DNA from 3 places in the Robinsoniella sp. RHS genome. Region 1 is predicted to be linked to each of the others. Evidence: riboswitches for the same ligand, from Rfam matches in the RefSeq annotation. Region 1 holds a riboswitch; each other region holds the start of a gene.
What was found. A riboswitch is a leader RNA that binds a small molecule or an ion and turns the genes downstream of it on or off. The one in region 1 is predicted to bind cobalamin.
Positions count from the first base shown of each region.

Region 2: another riboswitch for cobalamin. It lies ahead of RHS_RS20190 (ABC transporter substrate-binding protein); the one in region 1 lies ahead of RHS_RS16375 (ABC transporter substrate-binding protein).
Region 3: another riboswitch for cobalamin. It lies ahead of RHS_RS04505 (Ig-like domain-containing protein); the one in region 1 lies ahead of RHS_RS16375 (ABC transporter substrate-binding protein).

Region 1 covers NZ_JNGB01000035.1:27,472-33,614, reverse strand. Annotated here, with positions in the region: gene RHS_RS16390 (nitrogenase iron protein NifH) at 3-863, opposite strand; gene RHS_RS31205 (hypothetical protein) at 850-1,026, opposite strand; gene RHS_RS16385 (ABC transporter ATP-binding protein) at 992-1,810, opposite strand; gene RHS_RS16380 (iron ABC transporter permease) at 1,807-2,835, opposite strand; gene RHS_RS16375 (ABC transporter substrate-binding protein) at 2,854-4,005, opposite strand; cobalamin riboswitch at 4,122-4,313, opposite strand; gene RHS_RS16370 (LysR family transcriptional regulator) at 4,391-5,368, shown strand; gene RHS_RS16365 (HD-GYP domain-containing protein) at 5,357-5,983, opposite strand; gene RHS_RS16360 (LytTR family DNA-binding domain-containing protein) at 6,051-6,143, opposite strand, start outside.
Region 2 covers NZ_JNGB01000063.1:16,968-23,110, reverse strand. Annotated here, with positions in the region: gene RHS_RS20200 (ABC transporter ATP-binding protein) at 1-123, opposite strand, end outside; gene RHS_RS20195 (iron ABC transporter permease) at 123-1,172, opposite strand; gene RHS_RS20190 (ABC transporter substrate-binding protein) at 1,242-2,417, opposite strand; cobalamin riboswitch at 2,735-2,920, opposite strand; gene RHS_RS20185 (uroporphyrinogen decarboxylase family protein) at 2,948-4,012, opposite strand; gene RHS_RS20180 (iron-containing alcohol dehydrogenase) at 4,052-5,224, opposite strand; gene RHS_RS20175 (glycoside hydrolase family 52 protein) at 5,221-6,143, opposite strand, start outside.
Region 3 covers NZ_JNGB01000005.1:20,042-26,184, forward strand. Annotated here, with positions in the region: gene RHS_RS04500 (InlB B-repeat-containing protein) at 1-1,620, opposite strand, end outside; gene RHS_RS04505 (Ig-like domain-containing protein) at 1,716-4,649, opposite strand; cobalamin riboswitch at 4,833-5,047, opposite strand; gene RHS_RS04510 (flavodoxin domain-containing protein) at 5,165-5,647, opposite strand; gene RHS_RS30085 (Ig-like domain-containing protein) at 5,941-6,143, opposite strand, start outside.

The DNA of each region.
Region 1 (6,143 bases):
GTTTAATAGGATGTTCCTTCCGCAGCCTCATCCCATTCCGATATTTCCTCTCTAAATATCTCCATTCCAAACTGCTCCATTTCCTCTGCATCCAATCCCCGGAAACACCTTACTGCCTTGTGTCCAGACAGAGCATTTGCAAATTTTTTTAATGCAGCCGTATTCATGCCGTACGGAAATTCCTGCGTAAAGAGCATTCTTTGAAATTCAGCCATCCTCATTTCGCTGCTCTCCCGGATTGTTACGGTGATCGGTGCTCCGGTTTTTACAGAAAACCTCTCACCGATCCGTATATCCCGTTCATCTTTCACATGATTCAAAACCAGACCGCCCAATAAACTGTTATCCTCTGCTGAATAGCGCCTGATGCCTTTTAAAATATTATTTGCAGCATAAATGGACATATAATCCGGTGAAGTAACAATATATACCTGATCCGCATAGTGCTGTCTCATCGGTACTGAGAAGCCGCCGCATACCACATCTCCCAGAACATCGTACACAATGACATCCCATGATTCATCCAGGATTCCCATACGTTCCAGTTCATCCATAGCTGCCGTTATTCCAAGTCCTGCACAGCCGCAGCCTGCCTGAGGGCCACCTGCCTCCAGACACTGCACACCGTTTACTCCTGCAAACAGCACATCCTCCCGGACTAATAACTCATCTTTCTGATTCAGCTGATCCAAAAGAGTGGGTATCCTCTTCCCTGTCAGACCTCTTGTGGAATCCGCTTTGGGATCACAGCCTATATGTAATACTTTTTTCCCTTCCAAGGCCAGTACTGCCGATACATTAGAGGCAATCGTTGATTTCCCGATACCTCCTTTTCCATAAAATGCAATTCTAATAGTTTTCATCTTTCTCCCCATATCTTACTGCAGATTCCCCTGCAATTTTACTGCTTTCCATATTTACTGCTTTCCATTTCACTGCCTTTCTTTTTACTACCTTCCTATTCACTGCATTCCTATTAACTGCATAACTATTAAATGCCTTCCATTTCACTGCCTTCCTTTTCACTGCCTTCCATCCCGGCTACACAGGCTTTCCTTCCAACTTCTTTTATATAAACCATATGGACATCAATATCATACAGACGTTTCAGATTCTCTTCCGTCATGATTTCTTCCGTACTTCCCACCTGCAGTCTGCCATCCGTTCCAAGCATACCCACCGCACCTCCTAATAGCAGAACGTGATCGGGCATATGGCTTGTAATAATGACACTATAACCTTTCTGTGCTAATCTTTGAATGAGCTGGATCATGCGCAGTTGATTGCCGTAGTCCAAGTGGTTGGTTGGCTCGTCCAGCATGATTATATCGGGCTGCTGTACGATTGCCCTGGCAATGATTACCTGCTGCCGTTCCCCTCCGCTTAATTCCGTATAAGGACGTTCTGACAGATGAGTAATCCCCAATTCCCCCATCGCTTCCCTGACCAGTTCATAATCCTGTTCCCCTGGCTGTGCACATAATCCAAGGTAGGGTGCCCTACCCATGACGATAAACTCTTCGGTGGAGTAAGCATATGCCGGGGTATGGGATTGGGGAACGTAGCCGATTGTCTGGGCTATTTTTTTCAGAGAAGAATCAGTGAGATTATGTCCGTTTAATAATATTTGTCCTTTTGCCGGACGCAATAAGTTAGCCAGGCAATTCAGAAGAGTGGATTTTCCTGCACCATTCGCTCCCAAAATGGAGAAGATTTCTCCTTTTTGCAGAGTGAAATTAACATCCTGAAACAGCATCCGGCTATGATCACTATGATAAGAAAATGCAAGGTCTTTTACTTCTAAAATCATGACAGCTTCATCCTTTGCTTTAATAATAAGTAAAAATAAAACGGCGCTCCAATTAATCCTGTCAAGATAGAAAGCGGCAGCTCTGCACTGGTTAAATTTCTTGCCAGCGTATCAATCAACAGCAAAAATATGGCACCCAGTACTGCAGAAACCGGAAGCAGTTTTCTGTTATCAGGCCCCACCAGCATTCTTCCAAAATGTGGAATGACCAGACCGATCCATCCGATTGTTCCGCTGATACATACCGCACTGGCTGTAAGAACCGTAGCACAAAATATAACCAGCCCTCTGGATTTTTTTATATTTGTCCCCAGAGTTTTTGCCTCATCTTCTCCCAGGGAAAGAATATTGATCCTCCAGCGGATCAGCAATAATACCAGCATAGACACAATAATCGCGGGTCCTGCATAAATAATATCCCGCCACACTATGCTGGAAAGACTTCCTAACTGCCAGTGGGTTATGGATGCAAGCTGTGTATCCGGGTCTGCCAGGTATTTTAGCAGCCCTAATACAGAGTTCATCAGTCCTCCCACAATTACCCCTGCCAGCACCAAAGTCATCATGGAGTTATTCCGGATAAATCTGGGAATTGCAGTGGCCGCCATTACGGCTATTATTCCACCTCCAAAAGCAGCTATCTGGATTACCAGTTGATTTGACTGAAACAAAATTGCCAAAGATGCCCCGACACAGGCGCCTGCGGATACGCCCAGCATATCCGGTGCCACTAATGGATTTTTAAAAACTCCCTGATAAGATCCACCCGATAAGGATAACGCTGCTCCTACAAGAAGCGCCGCCAGGATACGAGGTAGCCGCAGCGTAAAAACAACTCCTTCCGCCTGCTTCTCCCATGTTTGGGGAATGTCCAGAATCTTTGAAAAAATTATTTTTATAACATCAATTGGAGAGATAAAGTATCTCCCCAATCCAATCGCCATTATTGTCAGTGCCAGCAGCAGCAATATCATGAAAGTTAAAATCACCCCATAGGTTTTCTTCTTTTTTATTTTTGATTCCATAAGGTGCCTCTCCCGTTTCTATTTTACACTGTCTGCATTAGCCGCGTCACTCATGATCTGTGCCAAGTCCTCATCCGTTAATGTATATTGGAAATAATTAGTGAAATAATCTTTCACTTCTTGTTCTATATTGATATCGGAGAAAATATCCGGCTGTATTAACGTTGCCAGCCACATCATCATCAGAGGGGTTTCCACACCGGGAGCATCCCAGCGGTAAATTCCCAGGGGCGTCTTATACACTTTTTTATTGATTACGGCATTTACATTACTCCAGTCCTGACCGTCAATCTTATTCTCATATAAATCCTCAGGGACAAAATCATCAAACCAGCTCAATAAAATAATATCCGGGTTGATTTTTATTATTTCTTCCATGGTAATATCAGAGATATCGGCTGCCACATTATCTGCTCCTGCCAATTCCAACGCTTCTTTGATAAAATTATCATTTCCCTGCAGCTTTAATTCGGTATTCCTTAAATACAAAACCTTTGGCTTTTCAGCTCCGGCTGTCTTGTCCTGATAAGATTTGATACGGTCATAGGTGTTCCCATAGAGATCAATAAATTCCTGTGCCCTGTCTTCCTTGCCAAGCAGCTGTCCGATTGCCTTAAAACTGTTCTGCAGCTCCTCAACGGTTTCGTTTTTCACCATGACCGGAACTATTCCCAAATCCTTCAACTGCTTCGCTTCATCTGTCTGATAATCCCAGATGACTACAGCCTGTACGCCTGCCTTTACCATTTCTTCCATATTGATTGAAAAATCTTTCCCGATACTGGAAGTATCCAGTGTGCCGTAATGGCTGTCCAGCTTTTCAAAGAAATTACCGGTATATGCCTTCATAGCTCCTGGATTAATGGAAACCATTCGGTCAGAACTTCCGTCTATCGCATAGATAACGGACGACCAGGGCAGCGGCGTTACTGCAATTTTTGAAATATCTGCCGGCACCTTTACTACATTTCCTGCCGCATCCGTTACTTCCCGGACAGCTTCCTCTGCAGCGGTTCCCTGCGCCCCATTCGTTTCACCTGTTTTTGTTCCCGGCCCGCATCCGGCAAACAGTGACATACACATAGCCGCTGTCAGGATCACAGCTGCTGCCTTTTTACCAATTTTGCCTGTCAGTTTGCTTGTGCTGTTCTTTTGCATTTCCTTCTTCATGTTCTTATCCTCACTTTTCTAAATTAAAAAAATCCTTTTCCGAACATCAGAAAAGGATATGCAAAAAAGAGAGGTACTCCCCTTTGCTATACCCTCATTCAATGTTTCGTTAAATAAAGGGTTCCGGCAAAATATTCAAGTATCCTGGCTCGACTTCACTGCTGCAACAGACTTCCCGGAGTTTCCTCCAGTGTCATTTTTGTTACAGCTCCGTCCTACAGTGGCGGCACCGCGCCGGCTTCAGACCGGCTTCCATAAAATATTCTGCTTAAACTATTTTTAATATAACATATCAACTTTATTAATACAACCGCTTATCTAAAAGTATTTTTCTATTGCCTGCTATCAATTTTTTTGATAGTATAAACCAAAGGAGGATACGGTCATGACCTTACAGAACTTAAAATATATTATTGAAATATCTAATTACCAGTCATTTTCAAAAGCCGCTCAGGTATTGTTTGTCTCCCAATCCACACTTTCTACAGCCGTAAAAGAAATAGAACAGGATCTGGGGATTACACTGTTTCACCGCACCAACCGCGGCATAACCCTGACTTATGACGGAGAAGATTTTATCCGGTATGCAAAGGAAATCGTTGGACAGACACAGTATCTGGAACAGCGCTATCGAGCCAGAAATTCTATCCCAATGCGCTTTTCTGTATCTTCCCAGCATCTTCCTTTCGCTATTCGGGCATTTACCCGGTTTTTATCAGAACTGGATTTTAATACCTATGATATGGCAATACGGGAATGTGATACAAATTCCGTGATCCATGATGTTTCCAGCAGCAAAAGCGAACTGGGCATTTTGGCAATACAGGAATCCAACCTTCGTACACTTCAGACATTATTAACTTCCTATGATATTGAGTTCCATGAAATTGCCCTGATGCAGAATTACGTATTCTTCCGTAACGGCCATCCCCTTTCCGGAAAATCCCGGATCACATTAAAAGACCTGGAGGATTTCCCTTTTGTCACCTATGATCAGGAGACAAAAACCTCACACTTCACAGAAGAGCCTTTATTTTTTAACATTTTGAATAAAAATGTCCATGTCTGTGACCGCTGTACTAAGATTGCCTTGGTGCGAAAAACGGATTGTTTCAGCATAGGACCCGATTTAACCAACAGCAATGCCGATACTTTCCACAAAGGCATGGGTGAAATCCTTGCCAAACCGCTCCAGGAGGAAATTAGCAGGCTGCATCTTGGCTACATCAAGAAAAAAGGTCATAACAAAACCACTCTGGGAGAAAAATATCTGGATTTTCTGCTGGAAGACGTGGCACTGATTCAGAATGCGTCTGTGAAACTGACAGATCAAATTTCCCCGGTTAAATCCTCAGATACATAAAACCGCATCTTCTTGTTTCTGATAGGATAAAAACAATTTTGCCAGCAGGGGATCGAACTGGCTCCCTGCATTACGCTCTATTTCATTGCAGGCATATTCCTTTGAAATGTCTTTGTTATAGGGACGGCAGCTTATCATGGCATCATAACTGTCTGCTATTGCACAGATTCTTGCCGCTACAGGGATTTTCTTTCCTTTCAGGCCTTTCGGATAACCCTGACCATCCCAGCGCTCATGATGGTACTCCGCCATTGCCCATACTGTCTGCCGATATTTATGATGTGATTCCTTTAACAAGCTGATCGCAATATCTCCGCCATACAGCGCGTGCCAGTAAATCATAGAGCGTTCTTTTTCCGTAAGCAGATCTTTTTTGCACAGTACTTCTTTCGGTACCAATATCTTACCGGCATCATGATAAAGTGCACCCAGTCTTATGCCTTCCAGACAAATCTGTGCGATTTCATCCGGATAGATCTGTTCTTCATTGGATTTCTTAAAAAGCTGGCAGGCATTCTTTGCTGTAAAACTCTGATGAATATAGACCTCTCTTGGCAGATTTTGATACAATCTTAATATAATTTTCTGCATTGTATTTATTGTTAGTGTTTGCATGCGTTTCCCTCCTTTACCGCTCATTTCAAAACAGAAAGCCTGCTTTACCGGCTTTCTATTGTTATGATCAGATCAGTATATTCTTTTCCTGATCCATCATCCGTTCTACAAGTTCCTGTTTATATTTTCGGGCAATAGGAATTGATTCTCCGGTGTTTAA
Region 2 (6,143 bases), on a different contig from region 1:
TTTCCCGCTGCCATTGGGACCCAGGATACCGACAAATTCCTTATCTTTAATTTCTACACTCATCCCTTTTATGATCCGGGTACCTTCCAGAAATACTTCAAGATCTTTTGTACTTATTTCCATCAGTTATTTCCTCCAAACCCATATTTTTTACGAACCATCAAAAAGATGAAGCAAGGCGCACCAATCATGGATGTCAGAATGCCAATCGGCAACTCTGAGCCGTGTATGATAACACGGCATAATACATCTGCCCAGATCAGAAAAACCGCTCCCAGCAGCGCACTTAAAGGAATCAGTTTTTTATGGTCGGTACCAACAACCATGCGTACGATATGTGGAATAATCAGACCTACGAAACCGATCATTCCGGAACTGTATACTACAAATCCAATCATGGCTGAAGAAATCAACAGATATAACTGTCTCCATTTATGCAGATCTGTACCCAGGGTTACCGCAGCATCATCCCCTAAAAGCATCAGGTTCAAAGTGCGGTGCTGGGTCCAGAAAAACAGGGTTCCCAATAATATTACAGGTGCGATGAACAGCAGCTTTTCCCATTTTGCACCTGCCAGGCTTCCCATCATCCAGTAAGTGACGGTCTGGATTTTATCTTTGTCATTAACCAGATAGACGATGAAATTAGAAAATGCAGAGCAGACGGCACTTAATGCCATACCTGCTAAAAGCAGTTTTACAGAATTTGCCCGTCCTCCTATATTTGCTATCATCACCACTGCTACCGAGATGCCAAAAGCCCCCAGAAACGCCATAATCCCCACTGTATTTGCTCCGAAAGCAACTCCCACCCCCAGCATAATCGACAGAGTTGCACCAAGGGATGCACCGGATGAAATTCCCAGCACATAGGGATCCGCCAGCGGATTTTTCACAATCGCCTGCATAATTACGCCGCAGACGGAAAGCCCCATTCCCACCAGAAGTGCCAGCACCAGGCGGGGCATGCGGATAAACCATACCACGTCGTGAATTTTGCCGGAGCTCAGACTGGCTGCATCACCGATCCCAAAAAGTTTAAACATGACAATCTGATAAACCTCCCGGACGGTAATGCCAGTAGAGCCTATCGTGACCGCCGTCAGAATAGTAGCTGCCAATGCAGCCAGCAGCAAAATACATAGTGTGGCATAAGATGCCTTATTTTTCATGACTACCCCCTTGCGTACCGCAGCCGCTGCGATACGATTTTATTAAGGTAATTGCGGTTACTACCACTGTTAATCCTGATATAATTCCGGATACAGTGCCTTTCCAATCGCATTTAAGCCGTCAATTGTACGAATGCCGCTTGTATAAACATCGCTGAGATTCAGTGGGAATACCTGGCTGTCTTTTACTGCTTTCAGACTGCTGTAAGCCGGATTTTCCGTGATACTCTTTACCGCATCTGAACCTGCACCTTCTCCATATCCATCCATGTGGATCGTAAAAATAACATCCGGATCTAAATTTACAATATCCTCGGCGCTGATATCCTTTGCGGTATCCACCAGTTCTCCGCCCATTTTGGTTACCATATCCCCCGCCAGAGATGTTTTGTCGTAAATACTGATGGTGTCGCCGAGGAACTCTATAACCAGGACTTTTTTCTTCTCCTGGCCCTGTGTCGCTGTGGTTACCTTGTCTACGGACGCTTTCATTTCATCCACAAGTGCCTGGGCTTTGTCTTCTACATTAAAAATCTTTCCTACGGTCATAATATCCTGATATTCGTTGTCAACTGTTCTGTTTTCACTGATGTCATTGGAATTCAGCGCCATGTAGGTATTAACGCCATTCTCCTGCCAGTAATCCACGTCCCCCAGGGACTTGTCTGAAAAAGTGGATTTCCATGCCAGAATAAAGTCCGGTTCCAGCATAATGGCTGCTTCCTTGCTCATCGCTGCATTGGAATCCGTGAAATCATTAAATTCCTTATCTTTAATTTTGGCATAAGCCTCACGCAGAGACGGCGAAATATCATCTTCGCTCACTCCAATAATAGAAATAATATTATCTTCCAGCCCAAGTGCCAGCATTGTCTCAACGGAATTCTGCCATGCCGTAATTACTTTTTTCGGTGCTTCCGTAAAGGTCTCTTCCACTGGTTCTTTATTAAAATTGAAAGTACTGATTGTCACCGGATAATGGTCTGTCTCTGATTTTGATGCTGACTGCGCTGCTGTTTCAGATTCACCGGATACATCTGTAGAACCTTCTGAAGACTCTCCCGCTTTATTATCGGTCTGTGCCGCAGTCTCTGTCTCCGTTTTTGCCTCTGTTTTCGCCTCTGTAACAGCTTCTGTTTTTGCCTCTGTCTGCGCCTGCGTTGCTGCCGTACTATTTCCTGATCCACAGGCTGTCAATACTCCCATTAAGCCTGCCAGTGCGATAACTGCTAATTTCTTTTTCATCTGAATTTCTCCTTTGTTTTTATTTATACCACCGCATATCCCATATTTTAAAAAGAAAATACTTATCTGTTTTAAACAAAAAAAATGCCCGCGTAATCGCAGACATTTTGTTAAAAGCCACATAAAATATTCAGAAATCCGGGCAAACTTTATCTGATGGCCCTGACCGGAGTGTCTCTGAAAAATAATTGCACCATTCACCCCTCTTAACTGGACAGATCAGTCAGAGTTCTGTAGATACAAGCATTTTTCAGACACACTCAAAGAATATTGATGGACTTATTTCTCTGTATATGGAATGGATACTTTCTGCGGAAGATACCAACCCTATATTAAGCAGGTTTCCTGACTTATGGTTATAACGCAAAGACATGCCTTCTCACAAAAATGCAATGGCTCTCTATGGCTTTGCTCACCAATCACAGTGACCGGATCGTTTAGGATTCTACACCTAATTCCCTTTTACCCCACATGCAGCGGGCACTTAATATTTTATGCTTGTACATTCTACACCCTGTTTTGATATAAAGTCAACCGTTAATTGCAGTATTGATAACTTTTGTTCTTTCGTACATTCCAACATACCCCACAGTTTCTTCATACAACGCCCGAAGGCTTTCTAATTTCCAGTCTTCCGTTGACCCGTTCCCCATGGTAACCATTAAGCGTCCATCTTCCCGCCAATAGGCATCCAGAAGATACCTGACTTCCTCTCTCACCTCTTCCGGTGTTCCAAAAGGTATCGTCTGCTGCACATCGAATCCCGCAAGAATACAAATCTTGTCTCCGTATAAGGCTGCAATCCTTTTTTCATCCATGGTATATTTTTGTATGGGATGAATGACATCCAGCCCAATTTCAATAAACTCCGGAAGAAACAACTCAATGTTTCCGCAGGTATGAAGCCAGAAATGGGTACCAAGTTCATGGGCCTTCCCGAATATCTGCTGATAATAGGGTTTAAAGAATTCCCGGAAGATATCCAGTGAAAAAAACGGGGAGTTTTGTGTTCCCAGGTCATCTGAGACAAAGAATCCGTCGATTTTCATCTCCGTGCAGGCTCTCTCCATAATCCGTATATAGAAGTCCGTCAGTTTTTGATAGAGGCGGTGGATTTCATCGGGGTATAAATAAAAATCCATCAACGCATTTTCCATGCCCCGCAGCGACCAGTGGCGTTCAAATAATCCATACCACCATCTTGCCAGGGTATATCGTTCTCCGGAGGGCTTCTTCTCCGGGATCAGCCCAGGATACTCTGGATCCGGAAATGTCTCAAAGAATTTTTCTGCTTCCCCGCTCTCCCAGTCTTCAATTAAAATCCTGGCATCCCATCCTTTTTCCTCCATATCTTTCATATCTGTGCCTGCCCAGCGGTAATCCGGATCATCTGCCGGAGCATGAATCAGATCGGGAATGTTCAGAAACACATCCTCAATATCTCTTGGATAACCGGAAAGCCATGCTTCTCTTTCCTTTGTATTCCAGCCAAACACATTCTCTCCGATCCACAAATCATAGAGAATCGGCGGTCTGGATGCTGCTCCTCTGCCTTCAATTACGTCTTTTACTTGCTGCTTGCTTAAACAGTTCATCTGCCTTACACTCCTTTTCTTTCATGCAGGTGCCAGATTCTAATCCCGCTCATAGCAGGAAACCAGCAGCTCATACATTTCCTCAATGTCAGCCACTCTCGGGTTGTTCAGATAATCGCCCAGTACCTGTCCGCAGTCTGCAATCTCACGGATATCTTCCATGGTAACCCCAAGTTCTTTATAGCCAGTCCAGAGACCGATCTTTTTTAAGAAACGGTCTATTTCCTTACAGCATTTTGCCGCAGCTGTGTCTTCTGTTTCCGACTGGAGCCCGGGATTTAAAATTCTTCCTACTGCAGCAAATTTCTCCACTGCTGCGGGGTAAGTGTATCTGGTAAATGCGGGATAAAACGCAGCCAGTGCCTGTCCATGAGTCACCTGGGGACAGTGGCCTCCCACCTGCATGCCCAGTCCATGGGGCAGCGTTACACCGGCATTGGCGTTTGTCAATCCACCCAGGGTATCCGCCCATGCCATCCTGGAACGGGCTTCCATGTCATTCCCGTCTGCCAGCGCTTTGGGCAAATATTCCACAATGGCTGCTATGGCTTCCAATGCCATCCGTTCAACCATTGAACTGGTATTTATCGAGAGATATGCCTCAAAATTATGACAGAATGCATCGAACCCGGTTTGTGCTGTTACCGCTTTTGGCATACTCCTGGTCAGTTCCGGGTCTACAATTGCAATTTTGGGAAAAATATTCCGATGCCAGACTGCAGACTTATCCTTGTCTTTCGTCCGGGTAATCACAGCACATTGGGTCACCTGTGAACCCGTTCCTGCGGTTGTCCCGATTGCAATCACCGGCAGTGTCTTATCTGTGGGCCCCTCTGTATGGCAGTTATAATCCCATACGGTACCGGGGTGTGACGCCTCCACTGCGATTGCTTTCGCGGTGTCCATTGCAGATCCGCCCCCCAGTCCAATGATTACCTCTGCCCCAAGTTTTTTTGCCATTTCAGCGCCTTCTGTTACCAGATCAGTAGTAGGATTGGGTGATACACCGTCATAATGTGCCGTTTTAATACCTGCCCCCTGCAAAAGTTCAAGAACCCGGCGGGCTGCATTTACAGAGGATTTTCCTTTTCCAGTCACCAGCAGTGCTTTATTTCCAAACCGCTTTACCAATTTTGCTGTCTCTACCAGCTTCCCGCACCCAAAGATTATTTCGGTGGGGCTATAGTAAGTAAATGCCTTCATTTTTGTCATTCCTCCATCCATAAAATGCTTGTTACACCACGGGGATAATATTTGCTTGCACTGATGATGCCGCTTACAATCTGATCCGACCAGCACCAGTATGAATGCTCCGGATGGGTCAGCCAGTCCACGTGGGCCCGGTCTGCTTCTTCCATATAAGTCTTCCGGTCAAATCCAAGAATTTTTCCTGCAATAAACTCAGAGAGATAAATTTTGCTGAGCCAGGAATTATTACTTGTGGAAGAGAGCTTCCATCCGCCGTCTGAAAAGATACAGACTCCCTTTTGCATCACTGTTTCAAAATGTTTTTTCAATGCCCGGATATATGCTCCGTAAATGCCGTCTTCTCTGCAGGCTTCTTTTAAATCCAGCACATATGGGAAAATCAGCCCTTCAATTGCAGGAATGATCTTAGAATCATTATCCTCATCCATAACAGCCGGTATGTATCCGCCTTCCGTCATATGAGACCGTATCGTTTCTGCACACCTCTGCGCCTGCAGTGCCGACTGTTTGGCAAGACCTGTCTCCCGGTTCGTTTCAAAATAATCTTTCAGGCCCACATAAGCTGACCAGCATTTTCCCGCCAGATAGATATTGTTCCTGGCTTGTCCCAGAGATACATCCAGGCTGTCATAAGTGGTGATCTCCGCGCCCCCTTTCGTCTGGGTGCTGTCCAGTCCCATAACCCCGTTTCGTTTGTGCTGATCGGGATGATCCCGGTTAACCATGCTGGCAAAACAGCTCTTCAATGTCTCTTTGCGGCTGTCACTCCATGACTGATCCCCGGTCTGTTTTATGTACACCAGGGCACAACAGGTCCAGTTTACCAGCTGTTCATGGCTCATATAAGAAAAGCAATCCGTTAACCGGCATTTTTCATAGGCAGACCTCCCCTCTGGTGCAAATACATTCGCCACGCCACAGT
Region 3 (6,143 bases), on a different contig from region 1:
TCCGTTTTTCGTTATCTGTTCTGCAGTCGGCAAGATAATCGTTTCTGTATAAGGAGTATAAATATTCGGTATTACAATACCGGGTGCAAGTGTACCTTCATTTAACACAACCTTTATTGTATATTTATTTTTACCATACTGTGCATATAATGTAATATCCTGCTCCGGCATAGACAGTATTTCCCCTGGCTGATAAAAGCTTCCGGTTCCATCCTGCTTTGTATTCCAGCCGATTAATTCTTCATCGCCTGTAACGGATACTACCGGCATTTTCACCTCGGCATATGGACTATGCTCTTCCACAAAATTCTCGGCATGATCATTACCGTCAAAATTTACCGTAAAAGATGCTGGTGCCATTTCCTGATAACTGCCGTCAATCATATCTGTCATATCGTATAAAGAGTTTTCACCATTTTTAAAACGGTCATATGCAATTAAACCATAGACTGCCTGATCTGTAGCCATCCCGTTTACAACAGTTCCGGAACCACCGCCTCCGTCATCTCCTGCTGTAACGTGCTTGAATCCACCCGATCCCGGTGAAGCACCACTTCTGGAAGCCCAGAAAGTTAGAAGGGCATCAATCATATTATTGGTATAAACTCCATCCTGAACCATCCCTTTCTGGATAAAACTACAGCTTTTACCGATGTTCGGCAGTTCTACATCAGATGATTTTGGATCAATCCCCAGTGCTGTCAACGCCACAATCACCTGTACCGTAGATTCTGCATTTACATTTCCCCATCCTTTAAATGCTCCATTTGCCGCTTGTAATTTACTTAGCTCAAAGATTCCCCGTTCTACCACTTTCTTAAACTCCATATAAGAAACAGCTGAACCGGTTTTCTCATATTTAGCCTGATCTAAATAATAAGGTGCCAATGCCTGAAGAGCCATTCCTGTCATATCCGGGTCAGGAACATTGCCAGTCAGCGCAAATCCTCCTTTTGAACCATCCTTATGTTGTAATTCTAACTTCAAAATAAATTCCAACAATCTGCCATAGTTATTTACGTCCCCAGGTTCTGCACCAATCGGATTCTTAATAAAAGAATACTCTCCGGTGTTCATAGCAATTACTTCCCAGATCGGACCGTTAAGCCCCTGCAAATACGAAAATTGGTATGAGGAAGAAAATTTATCAATAAAATTATATCCTCCCACATCCGTTATATCATATCCAAGTGCACTCAGCGCCAGAATCACTCTGGACCATTCTGTCGATTTAGCAAAATGTAATACACCATCCCTATCAATCACATATTGCTCAACCCTTTTCAGATAATCATTAAAATATCCATCTTCAATATAATTCATATAATCTGCGCCAATATACATCCCTCGCAGCAAATCCATAACCGACCATTCTCCGTTATTGGTTCCTACGCTGGGTTCTTTTACATGCTCCAGTATATACCTTGCGCCCGCATTAATATAAAATCTCACTCCCGGCTGCTGATCTTCCCAGAATCGTATCTCCAGATTTTCATTAGCCTTATTCGGATCCCACGCTTTCGCCTGTACTTTCAGGGATGTAACCGGTACAATGCCAAGTACCATGACAACTGCTAATACCAGGGCAAGTACCCTTTTACAAAAACCTCTCCATTTCATAAACTTCCTCCTTCTTCCCTGGAGCGTGTTCGAAATATTACTGTACTGAAAATGGCATACAGCTTTCTATTATGAATTTTCAAACACCCTCTGAATCAATTTCCTTTTATAACCTTAATTTTTACGGTTTTAGATTTGCCATTTTTGCTTCTCACCTTAATCTTGCAATGTCCTGCTTTCTTCGCCCTTACTACGCCTTTCGAATTTACAGTAGCTATTTTTTCATTCGACGATTCAAAATAAATTTTTTCCGTTGCCGTAATTGGTTTTCTGACAACTGTAATCGTTGCCTTTTTCCCTTTTTTCAGGCTCATACTGCTCTTATTTACTTTGATCGATTTGGTAACAACTCTGCTTTTTTGTACGTTTACCCTGCAGACTGCTTTTACACCACGTTTTGTCTTGACGGTAATTTTAGCAGTTCCTTTCTTTTTTGCTGTAATTTTCCCACTCCTTGTAACCGTTGCCACTTTTTTATTTGAGCTGGTCCAGGATACAACCTTGTCTCCTTTTCCAATGCTTTTAACTTTCACTACTTTGGTTGATTTTTTCACCTGCAGAGGAATACTGCTTACATTTAATTTCACATAGGCTTTTGGCTGTGGTACCGGTTTTGGGGGCTGCGGAACAGGCGGTGTTGGAGTCGGCGGCGGCGTTGGCTTTGGTTCTGATTTCTTCTGAACGGTTATTTTACAGGAAGCCGCCTGATCACCGGAATATACCGTTATATTCGCAGTACCTAAAGATTTTGCCGTAATGGTGCCACCTTTGACCGTTACAATCCTTTCCTGATCGGATACCCATATAAACGGATCCGTAGCATTTGCCGGTGATGTTTTAATCGGTAATGTTAAAGTTTTTCCTTCTTCCAGAGATATTTCAGATTGGGAAAATGACAGACTGTTTACGGAAACTGCTTTGTCAATCACTTTTACCATAGTACTGGCACTGACTCCGCTTTTATCTCCGTATGCCGTTATCCATACCGTACCGTTTTTCTTCGCCATCACCAGACCTTTTTCATCTACACTTGCAATGGAAGAATCTGAGCTATTCCATCTAATATTTTCCGTATAGTTATCCGGCGATACGGTTAATAATAAGTTTTTAATTTTTACGCCGCTGACGCTGGACAGGGAAAAACAAGGGGAACTGATACTGATTTGCTGCAACGGTATTTCCTTTACGGTTACCTTACATGTTTTGCTAAATGCCCCTGACGAAACCGTAATATCCGCCTCCCCTTCGGCTATTCCCTTGACAATCCCGGTCTTACCCACGGTCGCCACTTCCGGATCAGATGTTACATAAGTCCAGGTAATGTCATCTGTTGCATCCTCAGGAATACTACTTGCCTTTAATGTCATTGTGGCACCTTTTGTTAATTCCATGGATTCCATGCTAAGACTCATATCCGTCATAGGAATCTCTTTGACATTTACTGTACAGGAAGCTTCAAAGCCATTGCAGACAGCCGTGATAATCGTCTCACCGGTTCCTTTCCCCACGACCAGACCTTTATCATCCACGGTTGCGGCATTTTCGTTAGAAGAAGACCATCGTACTTCCCTGCTGTCCGATGTATTTGATGGCAGATAGATTACTTCCAGTTCACTTTCCTGTTTTTTCAGAATGTCCAAATGATCCGCACTCAGGTCAATCCCGGTCATAGGGCTTACCGGTACCGTAATGGTACAGGATGCCTGCATATCTCTATAACTGGCTGTAATCTGTGCCACACCCGGACTTACAGCCGTTACCACTCCGCTTTCTACCGACACCACTTCCGGATCACTGGATGTCCAGTGGAGATTAACTGGAAAATGAGTTTGTTCCGGCTCCACTGCCACCTGCAGCTCTTCACTTTCATTAATCATAATCTCTTTATCTTCTGTCAGCATTTTTATAGCAGTTACTTCACCAATCAATGTTTCTTCCAACATTTCTGATGTCTCATCTACCACATTTTGCTCTGCTCCGATATTCCTCATGACCTGGTTCGCCTGATTTACCATCTGGCTGATCTTTGGGTCATTCAGCAACGCTTCCCTATTTGCTGCAGAATTTATACTGGCAAGCAGATATGTCAGACGGTCTTTGTCTGCTACCAGATAATAATCATCAATATCCCCACCACCCATTGCACCGGAGCCGCCGATCTCAGAACCATATCCTACCGTGAACTGTACGCGTACCACATCTCCATCTGACAGATAAGTATCCGCAAATCCTACATTTGGGAATACATTATTCAGACAATACATCCAGCCGCTCATACGGCTAAAATTAAATTCTCCCAGTTCTCCGTCAATAAAAGCAGTTGGATCAAAGGCATTGCGCACTTCATCAACAGTTGCCACCGTAGGCTCTAAAGCCGCATCCTCCAAAAATCCAGATGGAAGATTCTGAATTTTAGATAAATAAAAGCCGGTATCCAGGCTCCCCGTATATACCATATCAAATCCATTTTTTTGAATCAGCCGCTGGAGTACACGAACGGAATTCTCACCTTCATATACCGGTACCAGAACCGGTTCAATCAGATAATCTTTTGAAATCGTGAAAAGTTCGATATCAAAAGCCGCATATCCTATACAATCGCCTTTATCTGCCGCCTGATAGGTAAAATGATATTGAATCTCATTTTCTGCTTTGTCTGCCTTAAATCCCCTGACAATAATAACGTAGCTGCCATCTGGCTTTCCTGTCATATTCAATAAATAGCTGGTCTTTTTCTTATCATTCCAGCTCACCTTCAGTGCTTCTCTGTCATTGGGCATATCTTCATTGTACAGAAATGCCTCTGAATCCACTTTGTTATCTCCGCTGTCCCTTGCCCAGACATCAAATGTTCTTTTGCTTGACCGCTGGATAAAACCATCCTGTAAAGTCGTTTTCAGCATGATTACTTCTTGCTGACCGGAACCTGTTTCATCCGCCCGAACAATCATTACCGGAATATCTGTTATCAACAGCAGCATGACAATCATCCAAACGAAAAATTTCTGAATCACTTTTTTCTCCCTCATTTCATTTCCTCCTGAATTATGTATCATATTTTTTTACACAAAAATAAAAGCCTTCCTGTGTGTAAACAGAAAGGCTTTTATATTATAATCAAATCGGATTCCCATCCTCTTTATTCCATCATTCTAATGCACCAAACATTAAATCGCGGTATAAAAACAAATCTGCTTCCTCATCCCGGAAATACAGCAATCTGTTTTTACGGCAGGTATCCTGACTCCGCTTCGACCTTAGAAACGCCTTCTCAGCAGCTATCTGTACAGCGCCAATGGCATATTGTTTCCTCGTCCACGTTACAGTAGAGGTGACTGTGCCGGAATTGAACCGGCTTCCCTATTATCACTTTCATGGCAGATTCTGAAAAACTGCATGAAAAATGACCGCAATTAATATTTTGTTTATGAAATAATACTATCTCATTGATATGGGAAAGTCAATGAATTTCTTTGGATAATTGGTATCTTTTTTATATTTTACCTCCAAAACTATAAAAATATTTTTCTTTTAGCAGCTTCATTTAAGAACATTTCTTATTTAGAAAATCAGCTAATCCATCTATATTTTTATATAGTATTTCATTTTTCTTAGGCTCCAGTTTCGACACCATGGCTGTTAATTTTTTATCGAAAAATCCCATTTTATGTTGACGAAGTTCACCTCCCATATTTACTGTTTTTTCAGCATGCTTTCGCAGCGAAGCGGGGAAATTTTTGATGAAGAACCCACTTTCCTGATCAGGTGTTGTACAGCACATAAATAAAATAATATTTTTTGTAAGCAGGCTTTGCAGATTCTGTTCACAAAAAACTTTTACTTCTTTTTGTATTTTCCCTATGTATATGGATCCGCCGATGATAACCCAGTCATATTGCTGCAAATCGACGGATCCGGCTTCTTTTAAATTTATTGTTTTTACTTCCTGGTTCAGTTTATCTTTGAGATAGTTGCTACAATCCTCTGTACATCCATATTTACTTGCATATAGTATCAATATTTTCATACACTTACTCCTATACACTTATTTTTTAGTTGTTGGTTTTTGGTTTTTGCATATACTTAACACTGTTAATTTAATTTATATCGTTATCATATCCTATTATTATCTATTTGTCAATAAGGCCTGCAAAAATTTTATTTTGATACTTTTAGTCACTACATACAAAAACTGCACGATCCGAACCGCAGAGAAAGAATTCAAATATGGATATCACCATAGATTGATTCATCATTTCTCTGCAGCCAGATCGTGCAGTCATATTTTAATTGTTTTAATTGGAATTTCGTGTTAAAATTTTATTTTTTGTTACTATTTATAACTTTCACTCTTACCGTTTTCTTCTTTCCATTTGACGTACGGATAATAATCTTACATTCTCCTTTTTTCTTTGCCCTTACTACTCCCTTAGAACCTACCGTCGCAACACTAGGATCAGAAGATTTAAATGTAACCTTATCTTTCGCCGTAATTGGTTTAAGTGTTACTGCTAATTTTGCCT